DNA from 2 places in the Erwinia sp. SLM-02 genome. Region 2 is predicted to be linked to the other one. Evidence: predicted binding sites of a transcription regulator. Region 2 holds the regulator's gene; the other holds the start of a gene.
The links. The regulator LexA, encoded in region 2, represses DNA repair genes until DNA is damaged. The targets are predictions, from matches to a motif close to TNCTGTATGTACATACAGNA.
Positions count from the first base shown of each region.

Region 1: the regulator LexA is predicted to act here: its motif matches at 8,159-8,178, upstream of dinG (ATP-dependent DNA helicase DinG).

Region 1 covers NZ_JAQISN010000001.1:563,358-573,598, forward strand. The annotation lists gene bglX (beta-glucosidase BglX) at 1-1,466, shown strand, start outside; gene PGH32_RS02730 (oxygenase MpaB family protein) at 1,514-2,380, shown strand; gene PGH32_RS02735 (suppressor of fused domain protein) at 2,486-3,595, shown strand; gene idi (isopentenyl-diphosphate Delta-isomerase) at 3,723-4,280, shown strand; gene PGH32_RS02745 (MFS transporter) at 4,291-5,772, opposite strand; gene PGH32_RS02750 (protein YohO) at 5,918-6,025, opposite strand; gene PGH32_RS02755 (MerR family transcriptional regulator) at 6,103-6,852, opposite strand; gene PGH32_RS02760 (helix-turn-helix domain-containing protein) at 6,999-7,562, shown strand; gene PGH32_RS02765 (GNAT family N-acetyltransferase) at 7,559-8,077, shown strand; gene dinG (ATP-dependent DNA helicase DinG) at 8,202-10,241, shown strand, end outside.
Region 2 covers NZ_JAQISN010000002.1:749,855-760,095, reverse strand. The annotation lists gene malK (maltose/maltodextrin ABC transporter ATP-binding protein MalK) at 1-858, shown strand, start outside; gene PGH32_RS16635 (maltoporin) at 875-2,158, shown strand; gene malM (maltose operon protein MalM) at 2,260-3,183, shown strand; gene ubiC (chorismate lyase) at 3,351-3,878, shown strand; gene ubiA (4-hydroxybenzoate octaprenyltransferase) at 3,898-4,746, shown strand; gene plsB (glycerol-3-phosphate 1-O-acyltransferase PlsB) at 4,890-7,313, opposite strand; gene PGH32_RS16610 (diacylglycerol kinase) at 7,442-7,810, shown strand; gene lexA (transcriptional repressor LexA) at 7,918-8,526, shown strand; gene dinF (MATE family efflux transporter DinF) at 8,608-9,936, shown strand; gene PGH32_RS16595 (CsbD family protein) at 10,182-10,241, shown strand, end outside.

The DNA.
Region 1 (10,241 bases), on a different contig from region 2:
GGAAGTTTAAAGGCATCACCATCAGCGATCACGGCGCGATCAAAGAGCTGATCAAACACGGCGTGGCCAGCGACCCGCAGGATGCGGTGCGCGTGGCGATCAAATCCGGCGTGAACATGAGTATGAGCGATGAGTACTACAGCAAATACCTGCCGGGGCTGGTCAAAAGCGGTGCGGTGACCGAACAGGAAATTGATGATGCGGCTCGCCACGTACTGAATGTGAAATATGATATGGGGCTGTTTAACGATCCTTACAGCCACTTAGGCCCGGCCGACCAGGATCCGCCGGATACCAACGCCGAAAGCCGCCTGCATCGCAGCGACGCCCGCGACGTAGCGCGCAAAAGTATGGTGCTGCTGAAAAACCGCCAGGATACGCTGCCGTTGAAAAACAGCGGCAGCATCGCGCTGATTGGGCCGCTGGCCGACAGCCAGATTGATATTATGGGCAGCTGGTCCGCAGCGGGCGTGGCGAAGCAGTCGGTTACCCTGCTACAGGGGATGAAAAATGCCACTGCCGGTAAGGCCAACCTGCTGTATGCCAAAGGGGCGAACGTCACCGACAGTAAAGGCATCCAGGACTTCCTCAACCTTTACGAACCGGCGATGACGGTCGACAGCCGTTCACCACAGCAGATGCTGGATGAAGCCGTGGAAATGGCGAAAAAAGCCGATGTCGTGGTACTGGCGATCGGTGAAGCGCGCGGTATGGCACATGAAGCCTCCAGCCGCAGCGATCTGACGCTGCCGGAAAGCCAGCGTAAACTGATTGATGCGGTAAAAGCCACCGGCAAGCCGCTGGTCATGGTGCTGATGAACGGCCGTGCCCTGGCGATAGTGAAAGAGAGCCAGCAGGCAGATGCGCTGCTGGAAAGCTGGTACAGCGGCACCGAAGGCGGTAACGCGATTGCCGATGTGCTGTTTGGCGACTACAACCCGTCAGGTAAGCTGCCGATGTCCTTCCCGCGTTCGGTTGGACAGCTGCCGATTTACTACAACCACCTGAATACCGGGCGGCCGTATAATTTTGAGAAGCCGAACAAATACACCTCGCACTATTATGATGAGGCCAACGGCCCGCTCTATCCGTTCGGCTACGGCTTAAGCTACACCACCTTTACCCTGTCGCCGGTGAAGCTCTCTTCTTCTTCGATGCCCCGCGATGGCCGGATTGACGCCAGCGTCACGGTAACCAACAGCGGTAAGCGTGACGGTGCGACGGTGGTGCAGCTCTATCTGCACGATGAGGTGGCCAGCATCAGCCGGCCGGTGAAAGAGCTGAAGGGCTTTAAGCGCGTGATGCTGAAGGCCGGTGAGTCGCAGACCGTCACGTTCCCGATCGATGTCAGCGCGCTGAAGTTCTGGAACGCTAAGATGCAGCACGTGGCCGAGCCGGGTAAATTCAGCGTGATGATCGGGCTGGATTCCGCCCGCACTCAGAATGCGGAATTTGATTATCGTTGAGGATGGGGGGCAGGGCAGCCTGCCCCGTATTTGCAGTCAGGAAAGGTATGTCGGGCATACGAGACAGAATTCAGCAGCAGGTTTTTCGCCTTAACGGCCTGTCGCTGAATGAATTTGATATTTCGCAGCCGCCGGGCGATCCCGGTCTTTACGGGCCGGACAGCGTTATCTGGCGGGTGCATGGCGATTTCTCCTCAATGCTGTGCGGTGGCATTTCGGCGCTGCTGTTGCAGATGCTGCATCCGCTGGCGCTGGCGGGCGTCTGGGATCACTCCACCTTCCGCCAGGATATGATGGGCAGACTGCGGCGAACCAGCCAGTTTATTGCCGTCACCACCTTCGGCAACCATCGCGATGCGCAGATCCTGATCGACAGGGTGAAGCGCATCCATCTGCATATTACCGGTACGGATGCGCACGGCGTTCCCTATTCCGCTGCCGATCCGGCGCTGCTGACCTGGGTACACGTTGCCGAAACCCGCTGTTTTCTTGCCGCCCACCTGCGCTACAAGAATCCGCAGCTCAGCCTGGCGGAGCAGGATCGCTACTATGCGGAAGCGGCCCGGGTTGCGGAAGCGCTGGGGGCTGAGCAGGTGCCGAAAAGCGTCGCCGCCGTTGAAGCCTATCTTGACCGGATGCGGCCGCAGCTGCGCTGCGATGAACGCACGCGTGAAGTGCTGTCGCTGTTGATGAACGCGCCGGCACCCAGCTGGCAGGCGCGTCCGGCGATGCAGGCCATGCTGCAGGCCGGTATCGCACTGCTGCCCGACTGGGCGCTGCACGACTTTGGTTTACACTACTCGCCGTTACGACACCGCCTGATTAACGGGCGGATTTATCTGATTGCCGGGCTGTTGCGCTGGGCGATCCGCAAGGGGGCTTACCAGCGGGCCATGGCGCGCATGGGGCGCTGACCTGTACGGTTTTTGAGATAAATACCCTTGTTCTGACATAGCACAACCCGTCATCCTGCTCTATTCTCCGGGAAAAAGGATCCCTCCAGACAACGTCGAGGCGTTATGACAGAGCCCTATCAGATTGCTGAAGTGACCAATCAACAGCATACGCTGGTTGCATTGGTCGAACAGGATGACCGCACCGCCTATTTCTACATCTGGCCGGCGGAGGCTTTTCGCAGCCAGTTTGCCGTGCGCGGCTGCTGGCTGCGCAATCTGCTGCCCGCGCCGGTCCAGGAAGATACGATCGCCATGGAACAGGGCCGCGCACCGCTGCTGAGCGCGGAGTTCTGCCGCACGCTGCTGGCGGAACCGATGCTCGACCCCGCCGGATTGCAGATTATCTGGGAACCGAGCGACGACGGGGCGGCCCTGTGGTATCAGGGACAGCTGTTGGCGGTCATCCCCGGCTGGAGCCTGTATCAGGAAAAGCAGGTGAGCTTTTCCGCCGGCTGCATCAAGGCCAACCGGCTGACCGCTCCGCTCGGTTCGGCATCCACTAATCCGCACTATGCCCGGGCGCAGCAGCACCGGCAGTTCTGGCGCGACTGGCAGGAAGGCCAGGGCTGGGAGCCGTTCCAGTTGAAGATGCTGGCGTGCTACAGCGAACAGTTTGGCGAGTCTCTCAAGTATTACGCCATCGATCGCGGCAATTGGCCGCCGATGGCTATTTCCCAGCATTATCATGAGGGTAACTGGTACTTTCTGACGCTGGGCATGAGCATTCGCCCGATGCCGTGGGTCGATCATCTTTACAACGATCTGGCCCCGCAGTATCGCCGAACCGAGCTGGCAATGGCCATTGACGCTGAAGTCATGACCGAGGAAAACGCGGTGCAGATGGCCAGTGCGCTGGCTGGTTTTGCCCATCTCCCCTGGGATCGTATTAGCTGGCTGGGCGAAGGGCATACGCTGACATCCTCCATGGCCCCGGTGGGGTTCGAGGGTTTTATTCTTTCCGGTGCGCTGGGCCGCGAAGCCGGGCAGTTTCCACTGCCGCGTTTTGACGACGAGAAGGTGAATCTGCTGTGGGCGGCACCGGTGACGCAGCTGGAGCGCGAATTCTCTCAGGCGGAGGAAAACGGCGGCTATGAGCTGGTTGCGCGGCTGTTGCAGTACGGCGCAGGGCATATTTTTCGTGCCCGGCAGCAGGTGGTTGAAGCCAGCGAGTAATCTTTTGTGCGCTGGCCGCGACAAACGGCGGCGGTTGTGCGGAAATTCAGGCAGTGCGCACTATTCTGTACAGTATAATGCCGCCCGGATATGCCAGAATAGCTGGGATATGACCTGAGGAGTTCGCATGGCAGCTATTGAAGTTATCCTTGTCGATCGTGAAGATCGCGCCACCGGCAAAATGGAGAAGCTTGAGGTACATGAAAAAGGATTACTGCATCGCGCGGTAACCGTTTATGTCTTTAACTCCAGCCACCAGCTGCTGTTGCAGCAGCGCGCCAGCGGCAAATATCACTGCGGCGGCCTGTGGAGTAATACCACCTGTGGTCATCCCTATCCGCAGGAGTCAACGCGCCATGCCGCCGAGCGACGGCTGTATGAAGAAATGGGCATGCGGCTGACGCTGCAGCCGGTTTTTGAGCTGAGCTACAATTTGCCCCTGAGCAACGGCCTGACCGAGCATGAGTACGGCCACGTCTATTTCACCATCAGCGATGAGCAACCGCAGCTTAATCCCGAAGAGGCCGATGCCTGGCGCTACGCTTCTCTGGCGGAGGTTCAGGCGGAAATGCAGCAGGAGCCTGAGCGTTTTACGCCCTGGTTCCTGCACACTTTTTCCCGTATTCCGGATGAGTTGACGCGCTTTATGGGCAGGGCGCATGCTCCGCTGACCAGCGATGCCTGATGTCTGGCAATTATTTGCCGTTCAGCGCGAAATCTTCCGCATCAACATCGTACCCTGACGGTTCCCAGCGGATCGCCAGCAGCGCCAGCAGGCCGACAATCGGGGCCAGCGCAATCACCCAGAACACATTCGTGCTCAGCGCTGCCGCCAGTACCGGGAACAGGAACAGCGAGGCGGTAGAGCTGGCGCGCACCATCATCTGATTAAAGCCGACGCCCACGCCGCGCAGCGAGGTAGGATAGCTCAGCGATGCGTAGGTCATGGTGTGTGCCCCCGGGCCAAAGCCCTGACCCAGCAGGAACAGCGCCAGCATGGCGACCGAAATCGCCGCCTGATGGCCGTCTTCCGGCCGGCCGACCAGCGCCAGGCCCAGCAGTGCGGTAATCTGGCAGAGATAGCCCAGCGTCATCATTTTCCATGCGCCAAAGCGCGGCACCAGCCGGACGGCAAGGATACCGCCGGTAAAGGCAAACAGCAGGTTCAGCGCCAGCGACAACAGAATGGTGGTCAGCATCGACTGCGCCAGGAAGCTGGAAATGATCACCGGCAGGCCGAAGGCCACGGCGTTATAGGCAAACGGCGAAACGATCGAGGTGACGGTGGCCAGCGTGGTGCGCCTGAGGTAAACACCTTTAAACAGCGCACCGTAGTTGCCCCAGCTGGCGCGACGCACCGGGCGGGCAGGTGTTAAATCCGCATCCTTCGCCACGTGGGCGTTGATGCCGTAGGAATTTCGCAGGATAGCGGCGGCACCGTGCAGATCGCCCTGATTCGCCGCCCAGATTGGCGATTCGCTCATGTATTTGCTGCGGATGGCGATAATAATCAGCGCCGGAATGGCCCCGAATCCGAGAATAATACGCCACATCCAGTCGCTGTGGCTTTCCGGCAGCACCGACCAGAAGAACAATACCAGCAGGTAAGACACCGAGATCGCGGCGTACCAGGTCGGGCACCACATGGCAATGCTGGCCGCTTTGTTACCGCGCCCTTTTAATTTCGAAAACTCCGCCAGGAACGCCATCGCCACCGGCAGATCGATACCGATGCCCATTCCCATCACAAATCTTGCTCCGGCGAGCACATACTCATTGGGCGCAAACGCGCAGGCCAGCGCGGCAAAAACGAAGAAGAACATATCCGCCATAAAGACGCGATAGCGGCCGATTTTATCCGTCAGATAGCCGCCAATCAGCGCGCCAACGATTGCGCCGAGGGTAATTGCTGAGGCAATCATCCCCGCTCCGGAAGGCGAAAGGCCAAACTCGCGCGTCACATCCTTCATGCCGAAGGCCAGCGCACCGAGGTCGTAGGCATCGAGGAACACGCCGCCGAGGGCGATGCCGATAACAATGCGGGCATTGCTGCGTGAACTGTCGCTGTTATTAACCAGTTGAGAGACATCCGCCGCGCGGTGGATAGTGACTGCTGCGCCGGTGGGCGCATTCCCTGCCTGCGCAACGTGCGCTGAAGAGGTGATGAGATCGGTCATGATGTTTTATAGGTCTTTTTGGAATAAACCCAGAGCATAACCAGCCCGGCTGGCGGAGTTAAATTCCAGCTGGTTATAAGATAAAACAAAAAGTTACAAAAAGGAGAGGAGCGGCAGAAAATGCCGCCTGGTGAGCAAAAGGGGGTTATTTCGAATGGAGGATCAGGGTATAGCCAGTCAGCATCACGCCGCCAATTCCACCCAAAGCCATCAGCAGAAAGATAAAGACCACACCAATTTTTTGCCAGTTCATAACGTAACCCGTTTTCTCAAAGGAAGGCGGATTATAGCGCCTTCGCTTGAGATTATTAAACCAAAGAGTGGTTTTTCTTACTCCTCATCGACCCTGTCGCCGTCGTGTGCGATAACCGTGAACCCCTGCTCCTGCCAGTGCGCCAGCTGTTCCTGCTGACGTCGGGTCAGTGCTTTGCCGGTGTAAACGAAAATTTTCTGACCGGGAAACAGCTCCGGGCGCGGCTGATCCAGCGGTTCAGCCAGCACATCAATGCGCCAGCCCTGCTGCGAAAGCCGCCAGGCCTCAAGCCACAGTCGGGTACGATCCTCATTGCCCCAGCCGATGAGCAGTGCATCCTTGCCCGCTTTTTTACGGGAGCCGGTCAGGCAGAAGGCCACGTAGTCGATCAGCGCGCCGTCCAGCAGGCTGCACATTGCGCGGGCGGTGGTCTGGTCCAGGTTCAGCCGCTGGCGAATCGGCAGAAATACGTGGTCGATCAGCGCCCCGGCCGGATTCTCACGGCCAATCGTGGCGATTTTCGCTCTCAGCTTCGACGGGCGAACGTGGCGCAGCACGTTCATCATCTCTTCCTGCAGGGTAATCCAGCCGTCGTGGATCTCGATGTTCTCGCCTTCCAGCAGCGCTTTCACTTTTCCGACCGGCACGCCGGTACTCATCCAGCGCTTAATTTCTTCAATTCGCAGAATATCGTCTTCATCAAACAGGCGGTGACCGCCCTCGGTTCTTTGAGGCTTTAACAGGCCATAGCGGCGCTGCCAGGCGCGCAGGGTTACCGGATTGATCCCGCAGCGTTCAGCAACATCACCAATGCTGTACAACGTCATTTCTCACCTCATTCACTCTCGGGCCTGATTTAACCGTATTCAATAATAGCATGCTGTACAAATAATTTGTCAGTGTACAACTTGATCTGAGCGGCGCGATGCGGTAGATCTCATATATGAGATTATTTCCCATTAATGAGAATGTCATGGATCTGGATTATACCGAGCAACGCCTGGCCCAGCGGCTGGCCGATTTGAGAATTGAACAGGGGTGGTCGCTGGAAACGCTGGCGGAGATGACCGGCATCAGCCGTGCATCGCTGTCGCGTATTGAACGCGGAGAGAGCAGCCCGACCGCCGCGCTGCTGAACCGGCTGTGCAGCGCCTATGGGCTGACCATGTCCCGCTTACTCAGTGACGTGGAGCAAAACGGCCCGCAACATCTGCGGCCGCCGCAGCAGAACGTCTGGCGTGACGCCAGCAGCGGTTATCTGCGGCGCAGCGTGTCCCCGCCCGCGCAGGCGTTTCACGCCGAACTGGTGGAGGCGCAGCTGGAACAGGGCGCGCTGATTGAGTACGACCTGCCGCCGCTCGCCGGGCTGGAGCAGCATATCTGGATGCTGGACGGCGTGCTGATTTTCCGCATGAATGATCAGCAGTGGCGGCTGGAGAAGGGCGACTGCCTGCGCTTTCATCTGTTTGGCCGCACGTCATTCAGCGCGCCGGAAGCCGGAGGCGCACGCTATGCGCTGGTGGTGGCACGCCCATGAACCAGATTGAATACGAATGGCTAAACGCGCAGCAGGCGCGTGATGAGCTTCCGGCACTGTGCCGGGTGCTGAACGGCTGCGTTGCGCAGGGCGCCAGCGTCGGCTTTGTGGACTGCGATCCGCAGACTTTCAGCCGCTTCTGGCAGGATGTGGTGTTCAGTCTGGCCTGTGGCGATAAAACGCTGCTGGTTGCCAGGCTGGCGGACCGCATAGTGGCGACGGTGATGGTGGTGCTGGCCATGCCGCCGAACGGTGCGCACCGCGCCGAGGTGATCAAGCTGCTGGTGCATCCCGATGCGCGTCGGCGGGGGATCGCCCGGGAACTGATGCTGAGAGCGGAAGCCCGCGCCAGAGAGGCGGGCCGAACGCTGCTGGTGCTTGATACCCGCAGCGGCGACGTGGCGGAACCGCTCTATCGCTCGCTGGGCTGGCAGGTGGCGGGGGAAATTCCGCACTACGCCTGCTCCACAGAAGGCGTACTGGATGCCACCACGCTGATGTACAAACGATGCTGACCCGCGCCGTGCCGCTGGATAAAGGCTGAGCGGCACGACTTTCCTGGCGGGATCCGCATCCTCAGGCTGACGCCGGCGCGATACTGTGTAAAAATACAGCCCTGATTTTTTGGTAAGGGTTGTCATGGCGTTAACTGCGGCGTTAAAAGCGCAAATTGCCGGGTGGTATAAAGCCCTGCAACAGCAAGTCCCCGATTTTATTCCGCGCGCACCGCAGCGGCAGATGATTGCTGAAGTGGCGAAAACGCTGTCGGGTGAAGAGGGACGCCATCTGGCTATTGAAGCACCGACCGGCGTAGGGAAAACCCTCTCCTACCTGATCCCCGGCATCGCGGTCAGCCGCGCGGAGGAAAAGCCGCTGGTGGTCAGCACCGCCAACGTGGCGCTGCAGGATCAGATTTACAGCAAAGATCTGCCGCTGCTGAAGAAAATCATTCCCGACCTGACCTTTACCGCAGCGTTTGGCCGTGGGCGCTACGTCTGCCCGCGCAATCTGTCGGCGTTGGCTACCGATGAGGAGAAGCAGGGCGATCTGCTGCTGTTTCTGGACGATGATATGACCGCCAGCAAGGCGGAGCGGGCGATCTGCTGCGAGCTGGAAAAAGCGTTAAATCGTTACGAATGGGACGGCCTGCGCGATCACTGCAAGGACAACATCGAAGACTCTCTCTGGCAGCGCATCAGCACCGATAAGGCCAACTGTCTCGGCAGCAACTGTCACTGGTTTCGTGAATGCCCGTTTTACGTTGCGCGCCGCGAAATCGAAAACGCCGACGTGGTGGTGGCTAACCATGCGCTGGTGATGGCGGCGCTGGAAACAGAATCCGTACTGCCGCCGCCGAAGCACCTGCTGCTGGTGCTGGATGAAGGTCATCATCTGCCCGACGTGGCGCGTGACGCGCTGGAAATGAGCGGCGAAATAACGCCCGGCTGGAATACGCTGCAGCTCGATCTGTTTGGCCGGCTGGTTGAGCAGTGTATGGCGCAGTTCAGGCCGAAACGTCCGCCGCCGCTGGCGAACCCGGACCGCCTGAAGGAACACTGTGAAGAGGTGCGCGAACAGCTGCAAATGCTGTCGCAGATCCTCGGGCTTTATTTACCGCCGGACGGGCAGGAGGGGGAGTACCGTTTTGAGATGGGGCTGCTGCCGGAGGAGGTAATGACCCTCTGCGGCAGGCTGTTCAAGCTCTGCGATGCGCTGCGCGGGCTGGCGGAAGGACTGGTTAACGATCTCAGTGAGAAAAGCGGGCAGTACGACGTGGTGCGCCTGCACCGAACCCTGCTGCAGATGAACCGCGCGCTGGGCTGGTTTGAAGCCAGCAGCAAGCTGTGGCGGCTGGCGGCGCTGGAACAGACGTCCGGCGCGCCGGTGTCGAAGTGGGTCACCCGCGAGCTGCGCGAGGGTAACGTTCACCTGATGCTGCACTGTGCGGGGATCCGCGTCAGCGATCAGCTGGAGAAGCTGCTGTGGCGTAAAATCCCCCACGTGGTGCTGACCTCCGCGACCCTGCGTTCGCTGAACAGCTTCCAGCGACTGCAGGAGATGTCCGGCCTGAGCGAAAAGGCGGACGACCGTTTTGTTGCGCTGGACTCGCCGTTTAATCACGTGGAACAGGGCAAACTGGTTATTCCGCAGATGCAGCACGAGCCGCTGCTGGCCAACGAGGTGGCGCATCTTGCCGAAATGGCCCATTTCTTCCGCCATCAGATAAAGCTGGCGCAGCATAAGGGGCTGCTGGTGCTGTTCGCCAGCAACCGGGCGATGCAGCAGTTTATTGCTTACCTGCCCGAGCTGCGGTTAATGATGCTGGTTCAGGGCGACAAACCGCGCCCGGCGCTGGTGGCGCTGCATCGTCAGCGCGTAGAGCGCGGGGAAACCAGCGTGCTGGTCGGCTTGCAGTCCTTTGCGGAGGGGCTGGATTTGAAAGGCGCGCTGCTTTCTCAGGTCCATATTCATAAAATCGCTTTCCCCCCGGTGGACAGTCCGGTTATTTTGACCGAGGGCGAATGGCTGAAAAGCCTGAAGCGTTATCCTTTTGAGGTGCAGAGTCTGCCCAGCGCCTCGTTTAATCTTATCCAACAGGTGGGAAGGCTGATCCGTAGCCACGACTGCTTCGGTGAGATTGTGATTTACGACCGGCGGCTGTTAAGCAAAAGCTACGGC
Region 2 (10,241 bases):
GTCGCGGAAAATATGTCCTTTGGCCTCAAGCTGGCCGGGGTGGCGAAAGCCGAAATCCAGCAGCGGGTGAATAAAGTGGCCGAGGTGCTGCAGCTGGCCCACTTGCTGGACCGGCAGCCTAAAGCGCTCTCCGGCGGCCAGCGCCAGCGCGTGGCAATAGGCCGTACGCTGGTGGCGGAGCCACAGGTATTTTTACTCGATGAACCGCTGTCCAACCTTGACGCCGCACTGCGTGTGCAGATGCGCATCGAGATCTCCCGCCTGCACAAGCGCCTTCAGCGCACGATGATTTACGTCACCCACGATCAGGTCGAGGCGATGACCCTGGCCGACAAAATCGTGGTGCTGGAAGGGGGACGCATTGCCCAGGTCGGTAAACCGCTGGAGCTGTATCACTATCCTGCCAACCGCTTTGTTGCCGGTTTTATCGGCTCGCCAAAGATGAATTTCCTGCCGGTCAAAGTCACCGCCACCGCGATCGACCAGGTCCAGGTTGAGCTGCCGAATCGCCAGCAGATCTGGCTGCCGGTAGACAGCGCAGACGTCCAGCCCGGCAGCAATATGTCGCTCGGCATTCGTCCCGAACATCTGCTGCCCAGCGATGTCGCTGACGTCAGTCTCTCCGGCGTGGTGCAGGTTGTCGAACAGCTCGGTCACGAAACCCAGATTCATATCCAAATCCCCGCCCTGCGTCAAAACCTGGTTTACCGCCAGAATGACGTGGTGCTGGTAGAAGAAGGTGCCCATTACGCCATCGGCCTGCCGCCGCAGCGCTGCCATCTGTTCCGTGAGGATGGAAGCGCCTGCCGTCGGCTGCATCAGGAACCGGGTGTAGAAGCACTCCAGCTAAAGCAGTGATAACAGGAGCACAATAATGATTAAGCTGAAATATCCTCTGGCAGTGGCCATTGCGATGGCCATCTCCGGCCAGGCGGCAGCGGTCGATTTTAAAGGCTATGCGCGTTCGGGTATCGGCTGGACCGGTAGCGGCGGCGAGCAGCAGTGTTTTCAGGCGACCGGTGCCAACAGTAAATACCGTCTGGGTAACGAATGTGAAACCTATGCGGAACTGAAACTGGGTCAGGAACTGTGGAAAGAAGGCGACAAGAGCTTCTACTTCGATACTAACCTGGCGTATGCCGTTTCTCAGCGTTCAGATTTCGAAAGCGTCGACCCGGGCTTTCGTGAGGTGAACATTCAGGGTAAAAACCTGATCGACTGGCTGCCAGGTTCAACCCTGTGGGCCGGTAAGCGCTTCTACCAGCGTCACGATGTTCATATGATCGACTTCTACTACTGGGACATCTCCGGTCCGGGTGCAGGTGTGGAAAACATCGATCTGGGCGCGGGTAAACTGTCCATGGCGGTGACCCGCAACGGTGAAGCGGGCGGCTCCTACGGCTTTATCGATAACCAGCAGAAACAGGTTCCGACCGTAAACGACACCTTCGACGTGCGCGTGGCCGAGCTGAACGTGAACCCGGGCGGTGTGCTGGAGCTGGGCGTTGATTACGGCCGCGCTAACGTGCAGGACGGCTATTCTCTGGCGGACGGCGCCACCAAAGATGGCTGGATGGTGACGGGTGAACATACCCAGACCATCTACAACGGCTACAACAAGTTTGTCGTGCAGTACGCCACCGATGCGCTGACCTCCCAGCGTAACGGCCGCTCAGAAGGTTCGAGCATCGATAACAACGGTCACATGCTTCGCGTGATCGACCACGGTGCGCTGGACTTTAACGACAAGTGGGGCCTGATGTACGTCGCCATGTTCCAGGACCTGGATCGCGACAATAAAAACGGCACCACCTGGTACACCGCCGGCGTGCGCCCGATGTACAAATGGACGCCGATCATGAGCACCCTGCTGGAAGTGGGCTACGACAACGTGAAGTCGCAGGAAACCGGCGAGCGCAACAGCCAGTATAAAGTGACCCTGGCCCAGCAGTGGCAGGCCGGTGACAGCATCTGGTCGCGCCCGGCGATCCGCGTGTTTGCCACCTACGCCAAGTGGGATGAGAAGTGGGGCTACGCCACCTCTGACGACACCGGTTACACCTCCGGCACCGCCTACAGCGATACCAGCGCCAAAACCTTCAGCCGCGGTAACGACGATGAGGTCAGCTTCGGCGTACAGATGGAAGCCTGGTGGTAACAGCCAGTCGCGGGCGGGCCAGCTCAGGTCCGCCCGTATCTTTTTAGCCCCGAAACTGCATTGCCTGGCGGGATCGGGGTGGCCCGTTTAAGGAACATAAAATGAAAAAAAATCTGCTGTCACTCTGCCTGCTCGCGGGACTGGCTTCCGCATCGATCCTGCCCGCTACGGCGGCAACCTTTACTTCGCCACAGAACGTGGCGGTGGCCCCGGCCATTCCGGCCTCCGCACTGCAGCGCCTCTCCTGGCTGCCGATCACACCACCGGCCAGTAACGACATTGCACTGAACGCTTCCTCACAGAGCCTGAATCAGGGGGAAATTACCGGCCCGGTTGCGGCCGTGACACTGCCTGCCGATCGCGGCTCGCTGGAAATATCGCTGACCAGCGTGGTGAAAGATCGCCGCGTCTATGTGCCAAACGTCCTGGTACTGGACGAACAAATGCGCCCGGCTGCCTTCTATCCCGGCAGCTATTTCCCGTATCAGAAACCCGGCGTTGTCTCGCAGGATCGGCTGGAAGGAACGCTCAAGCTGACCCCGGCGCTGGGGCAAAAACAGATTTACCTGCTGGTGTACACCACCCGCCAGGATCTGACCACCACCACCCAGCTGAAAAACCCGGCGAAGGCCTACGCTGAAGGCGTGGGTAATGCCGTGCCGTCCATCCCCGATCCGGTTGCCACCCATGTGAGCGACGGCCAGATTACGCTGAAGGTGAAAGCGGAGCAGGGCAGCGGCAACGTGATGATCGGCCAGGTGTTTAACCAGCCGCAGCCGCAGCCGGTGGTCGTCGGCAGTACGGCCGCACCGGCAGCGGTCGCCGCTGCGCCAGCGCCAGCGGCTCCTGCAGCGAAAGCGGAGCCGATGCTGAGCGACACCGAAACGTACTTCAACCAGGGCATCCGCCAGGCGGCGAAGGCGGGTGATATCGACAAAGCGCTGCGACTGATGAATGAAGCCGAGCGTCTGGGCTCCACATCGGCGCGGCAAACCTTTATCAGCAGTGTGAAAGGCAAGGGATAACATCCCCATATTGCTGGGCTGGCTCCATGACTGGTGCGCCGTGCGGCGCACCTTTTTTCCTTCCTGCCGTGCTACCCATAAATTTCTGCGTAATTGCCCCGCTTTGATAGGTTTGGCTCCGGTGTCTGCGTTACACTCTGCTTCTGAATTTTTTGCGGAGAAGTGCTATGGCTGAGAACGCGCTGCCGCTGTTGCGCGCTATCGACTGGCTACCCGAATCATCGCCCCTGTTAACCGCTTCCCTGCTCGACTGGCTGATGGAAGAAGACTCGATGACCCGGCGTTTTGAACGCCACTGTCAGCAGGTGACCGTCAACCTGCTGCGCGAAGGGTTTATTGCGGCCCACGAGGCCGGAAGCGATGCTGAACTGCTGCCCGCTGACCCCCGTTTCTGGCTGCGGGAAATCGAACTCTGTGGCGACGGTATCCCCTGGCTGGTGGCACGCACGCTGGTGCCGGAATCCACCCTGATCGGCCCGGAGCAGAAGCTGCAGCAGCTGGGCACCGTGCCCCTCGGGCGCTATCTGTTTGCCAGCTCGACGTTAACCCGCGATTTTATTGACGTTGGCCGCAGCGGAAATCTGTGGGCGCGGCGCTCGCGCCTGCGCCTGTCGGATAAACCGCTGCTGCTGACGGAACTGTTTTTACCGGCATCTCCCCTGTATGCCCATCCGAACGCTGAGGAGAATCAGTAGCGTGGAGACCAGTCTGCAAATGAGTAAGCTTTCTGCCTATATCCGCCTGATGCGGGTTGATAAACCGATTGGCACGCTGCTGCTGCTGTGGCCGACCCTGTGGGCGCTGTGGCTGGCGGGGATGAAAGTGCCGCCGCTTAACGTGCTGATAGTTTTCGTACTCGGCGTGATTTTCATGCGTGCGGCAGGCTGCGTGGTCAATGATTTTGCCGACCGCAAAATTGACGGCCATGTAAAACGCACACGAGGACGCCCGCTGCCGAGCGGTGCCGTCACCAGCAATGAAGCCAAAGTCCTGTTTATCGGCCTGGTGTTGGTTTCCTTCCTGCTGGTGCTGACCATGAACAGCATGACTATCTGGCTGTCGCTGGGCGGGCTGCTGCTGGCGTGGATGTATCCGTTTATGAAGCGCTACACCCACCTGCCGCAGGTGGTGCTGGGCGCGGCGTTCGGCTGGGCTATTCCGATGGGCTGGGCGGCGGTAAACGAAACCCTGCCGTTAACCTGCTGGCTGCTGTTCCTGGCCAATATCTGCTGGACGGTGGCGTACGACACACAGTATGCGATGGTTGACCGCGACGATGACCTGAAGATCGGCGTGAAGTCGACGGCGATTCTGTTTGGTCGCCAGGATAAGCTGATTATCGGGCTGCTGCAGCTGGCGACGCTGGTCCTGCTGGCGCTGACCGGCTGGCTGAGTGGTTTAGGCGGTATTTTCTACTGGGGGCTTTTACTGGCCGCAGTGCTGTTTATTCACCAGCAGAAGCTGATTGCCGATCGTCAGCGCGATAAGTGCTTCCAGGCGTTTCTGAACAACAACTATGTTGGGCTGGTGCTGTTTGTCGGGATTGCGCTGAGCATCTGGTAACAGCAGTTATTCTGCGTGGCTATGGGGCGGGTGCAGGCCAGCAGCAAAGCAGCCGATCGCACGGCAGAAGACGTTTTCACATAATAAAAAAGGGGCGACCTTGTGGTCTGCCCCTTTTTTTATGCTCAAACCTACCGGCTTGTTCAATCGTGTGCGACGGCACTCTCAATCGTCATGCGAACATCCTGCGTCACCAGCTCAGCCAGCAGCTGATAAACCTTCTGGGTCTGCTCAACCTGCGCATCGCCGGAATCACTGATGTAGCCTTCGTCGCGCAGCGTCAGCACCAGCGAGGTGAACACCGCTTTATCAAAGAACTCAGGGGCATTGATGCCGTGCAGCACCGACAGGCGCTGAGCCATGGTCCGGCTCTCCTTCTCCAGCGTACCGCGGTTAATCGCCGGGTTAGCGCTGAGAATAGAGAAAGTAATGGCATAGCGTTGCAGGGTTTCACGCACGCCAGCGGCCAGCAGCTGCAGCGTGCGGAAGCGGCCCGGCGTCAGGCGCAGGCTGTTCTCTTCGGCCAGCAGCAGCCCCTGACGTGCCATTTCCGCCACCAGTGCATCCAGCACCGCAGGCAGCTCGCTGGTTTCCCAGCGCAGGAACAGCTCGCTTTTCAGCATTGGATAAACCACGCTGACCTGGCGCAGCAGCTCCTCGCGGCTCACTTCACGATGCTGCATCAGGATGGCGGCGATAAGCGACGGCATCACCAGCATGTGGTGAATGTTGTTGCGGTAATAAGTCATCAGTACCGCCTGCTCGCGCGGCAGAATGACGATCTCACCGATGCTGTCCTGTTCCAGCTCGAACTTGTTCATGCTCAGTGCATGTTCCAGCAGGGCTTCAGCGCTGACGTCCGGCACCGTAGAGTCGCTGGAGTAGGGCACGTTGCGCAGCAGCTGCATATAACAGTCCAGCTGTTCGGTCAGCTGTTCGCGGGTCATCGAACGCTGGCGCGATGCCAGCAGCGCCGTGACGCACAGGTTGATGGCGTTCGCGGCACCGGCATTGTTGATACGCACCATGACCTTCTGGGCGATATCGTTCACCGCCGGGGTCAGCCACGCCGGGCGCTGGGCCTCGATCGGGTCGATAGAATCACGCCATTCCGGCACGCGCTGATTCAGATAGGCGACCAGCGGCAGAGGCTCGCCAAAGTTAACATAGCCCTGGCCGAGGTTGCGCAGCTTGCGCAGGCCGCGAACCATCGACATAAAGCCTTCTTTCTCTTTGGTCGCACCACGCAGCTCTTTCGCATAGGTGGCCACTTCCATCACGTGCTCGTAGCCGATGTAGATAGGCACCAGCGTGATTGGACGGTTGCCGCCGCGCAGCATGGCCTGAATGGTCATCGACAGCGTGCCGGTTTTCGGATCGAGCAGGCGTCCGGTGCGCGAACGGCCCCCTTCCACGAAGTATTCAACCGAATAGCCGCGGGTAAACAGCTCGCCCAGGTATTCGCGGAACACCGTGGAGTAGAGCTTGTTGCCCTTAAAGGTACGGCGAATAAAGAAGGCACCCAGACGGCGGAAGATCGGGCCGGCAGGCCAGAAGTTCAGGTTGATCCCGGCGGCAATATGCGGCGGTACCAGCCCCTGGTGATAAAGCACGTAGGAGAGCAGCAGATAGTCCATATGGCTGCGGTGGCAGGGAACATAGACAATCTCGTGCCCGTCCTGCGCCAGCTGGCGCACGCGTTCGCCGCCGCTGACGTTCAGGCCCTGATACAGCTTGCTCCAGGTCCAGCCCATCACGCGATCGGTCAGGCGAATAGCCTCGTAAGAGAAGTTAGCCGCAATCTCTTCCATCAGCTCAACGGCATTCTGCTGGGCCTTCTCATGGGAGATTTTCTTGCTGCGCGCTTCATCTTCCACCGCTTTGGCGATGGCTTTGGACTGCAGGAGCTTATTGAACAGATCCTGACGCACCGGCAGGCGCGGGCCGACGGCGGCCAGACGCTGGCGGGCGAAGTGCATACGCGCCACGCGCGCCAGCTTCTGGGCGATGGTTTTATCGGTACCGTGTTCGGTTGCCATGCGGCGCAGAGAAACGATAGGCGAGAAGCGCACAAAGCTGTCGCGGCCCAGCCAGATCACCGCGAAGAACTTCTGGATGCCGTTCAGCACGCGCAGATGCGGCTGCTCAACGCCCTGCACTTCGCGCCCCGGGGCACGGCCAAACATCACCGAGACCGGCACCATCTGCACGTCCAGATCGGGATGGTTACGGTGCAGATCCAGATAGTCATGGAACAGCTTGACCGACTCAACATTCGGGACGAAATAGGGGAATACGCGCGGGCCGTCATGGATAAACACATAACGGGGCAGCACGGTGCCGTCGATCTCCAGTGGGTGCAGGGGATCGGGGAGATCCTGTTTGCGGCACTGTTCGCGCAGAGCAAGGAGATCGGCCTTTGAATCATAAGGCAGCACATACATAATAGGGCGTGAGGTATCAAGCCCGAGTTCGGCAACCGGTTCAGCCGGGATTGCCTTACTTTTTACCAGGAATTTCACTGGCAGATTCAACAGTTTATAATATAAATTACGCCAACCTGACATAGACAACATGAAGCCTCTTGTTAGCAAAGCGCCGCAAGCATACCAGAAAGCGCTAACAGAATCTGTGGTGTTGCAAAATGTGCTACACCCTCTCATTGACGTTTAACTTTCCAAAGGGTTCCCTGAACATGGCAAATAACGCCACCGGACTGACTCGAATTGTAAAAGCAGCAGGCTATTCCTGGAAAGGTATACGTGCTGCCTGGCAACATGAAGCGGCATTTCGCCAGGAAGCGGTCGCCGCTATTATCGCCATTCTTATTGCCTGCTGGCTGGACGTCGACGCCGTTACCCGCGTGCTGCTGATCGGCTCGGTGGTGATGGTGATTATCGTCGAAATCCTCAACAGCGCCATTGAGGCCGTCGTTGACCGTATCGGCACGGAGATTCATCCGCTGGCCGGTCGGGCCAAAGACATGGGCTCTGCTGCCGTCTTGCTCAGTATCTTATTGGCAATTTTCGTGTGGGTAATGCTGCTGATTTCACATTTGCGATAGGTTTTCCAAAATTCAACAAACTGCTGTTTTTTAGCCAGCTTTGGGTTTTCAACACGCAAATACCTGTATATACTCACAGTCGACTGTATAAACAACCAGGGGGCGGGATGAAAGCACTAACGGCACGGCAGCAGCAGGTTTACGACCTGATTCGCGACCACATTAACCAGACCGGTATGCCGCCGACGCGGGCAGAAATCGCCTCGCAGCTCGGCTTCCGTTCCCCAAATGCTGCTGAAGAACACCTGAAGGCGCTGGCCAGGAAGGGCGTGATCGAGATCGTTTCCGGCGCATCTCGCGGTATTCGCCTGATGATGGAAGAGGCCGACGGCCTGCCGCTGATTGGCCGCGTTGCCGCTGGCGAACCCCTGCTGGCCGAACAGCATATCGAAGGGCACTACTCGGTTGACCCGGAACTGTTCAAGCCCAACGCCGATTTCCTGCTGCGCGTCAGCGGCATGTCGATGAAGGATATCGGCATTATGGACGGCGATCTGCTGGCGGTTCACAAAACGGAAGACGTGCGTAACGGCCAGGTGGTCGTAGCGCGTATTGATGACGAAGTGACCGTTAAGCGCCTGAAGAAGCAGGGGAACATCGTTCATCTGCTGCCGGAAAACAGTGAGTTTCAGCCGATTGTTGTCGATCTGCGTCAGCAGACGCTGACCATTGAAGGCCTGGCCGTCGGTGTTATCCGCAACGGCAACTGGCTGTAATCCCCCACCGAATATGACGCGTCGCCCTCTGCGGCGCGTTTTTGCGATCTCTAATCACTCCCTGCTTCCGGTTGAAACACGATGCGACTGCTGACGGCTGCCGATAAAAATCTCTGGCGGCTGGCGCTGCCGATGATCCTCTCCAATATTACCGTGCCGCTGCTCGGGCTGGTTGATACTGCCGTTATTGGCCATCTTGATAGCCCGACCTACCTCGGCGGCGTGGCGATTGGTACGACTATCACCAGCTTCCTGTTTATGCTGCTGCTGTTCTTACGCATGAGCACCACCGGGCTGACCGCACAGGCGTTTGGCGCAAACGACAAGCTCGCTCTGGCGCGGGCGCTAATGCAGCCGCTGCTGCTGGCACTGCTGGCCGGCATCACGTTTATTGTGCTGAAAGCGCCGCTGACCCATCTGGCGTTGGGATTGACCGGCGGCAGCGAGGACGTGCTGCATCAGGCCGATTTATTTATGCAGATCCGCTGGCTCAGTGCGCCCGCCACGCTGGCAAACCTGGTTCTGCTCGGCTGGCTGCTGGGCGTGCAGTATGCCCGTGCGCCGGTGATCCTGCTGGTGGTGGGCAATCTGGTGAATATCCTGCTGGATCTGTGGTTTGTTATCGGCCTGAAGTGGGGCGTGCAGGGCGCGGCGGCGGCGACGGCTATTGCGGAATACGTCAGTCTGCTGGTAGGTCTGCTGCTGGTCTGGCGGGTGATGGTGATGCGCGGCCTGTCGCTGCGCCTGCTGCTCAACGCCTGGCGCGGCAATCTGGCACGCCTGCTGCGGTTGAACCGCGACATTATGCTGCGTTCGCTGCTGCTGCAGGTGTGCTTTGCCTCACTGACGATTTTCGGCGCGCGGCTGGGCAGCGATATTGTTGCCGTCAATGCGGTGCTGCTGATGTTTCTGACCTTCACCGCCTATGCGCTGGACGGTTTCGCCTATGCGGTCGAGGCTTGCTCAGGAGAAGCCTACGGTGCCGGAAACAGCCAGCAGCTGCTCAGCGTCTGGCACGCTGCCTGCCGTCAGTCCGGGGTTGTGGCACTGGCGTTTTCGCTGATTTATGCCCTGGGCGGGGAGCATATCGTGGCGCTGCTTACCTCACTTGAACCGCTACAGGAGCTGGCCGATCGCTATTTAGGGTGGCAGGTGCTGATGCCGCTGGCCGGCGTAGGCTGCTATCTGCTGGACGGCATGTTTATCGGGGCCACCCGCGCCAGCGAAATGCGCAACAGTATGGTGGTTGCCGCGGCGGGGTTTGGGCTGACGCTGTTTACCGTCCCGCTGCTGGGCAATCACGGGCTGTGGCTGGCGGTAACGGTATTCCTGCTGCTGCGCGGTATCAGCCTGTGGTTTATCTGGCAGCGGCACTGGCGTAACGGCACCTGGTTTGACTCATCACGCTGATGGACATATTTGCTTACGTATTCCGTCGTCATCGTCAGCCTGCTGAACGGGCAGGCTTTTTTCTGTATTCGGCGGTAAATCTTCGACCCTGACAGCCCGCAGATTGCTCCATTCGCGGCACGTTGCCAAATTTGCACTACAATTATCTGTAAGTTCAGCATTTAGTCAGATAATTATCTGGTTATTGAGCGGAGTGACGAATAGAAATATTCCAGACCATTAATCTCAGCCAGAAGGAGTCTGTTATGAATAACGACGAAGTCAGCGGCAACTGGAAGCAGTTCAAAGGGAAAGTCAAAGAGCAG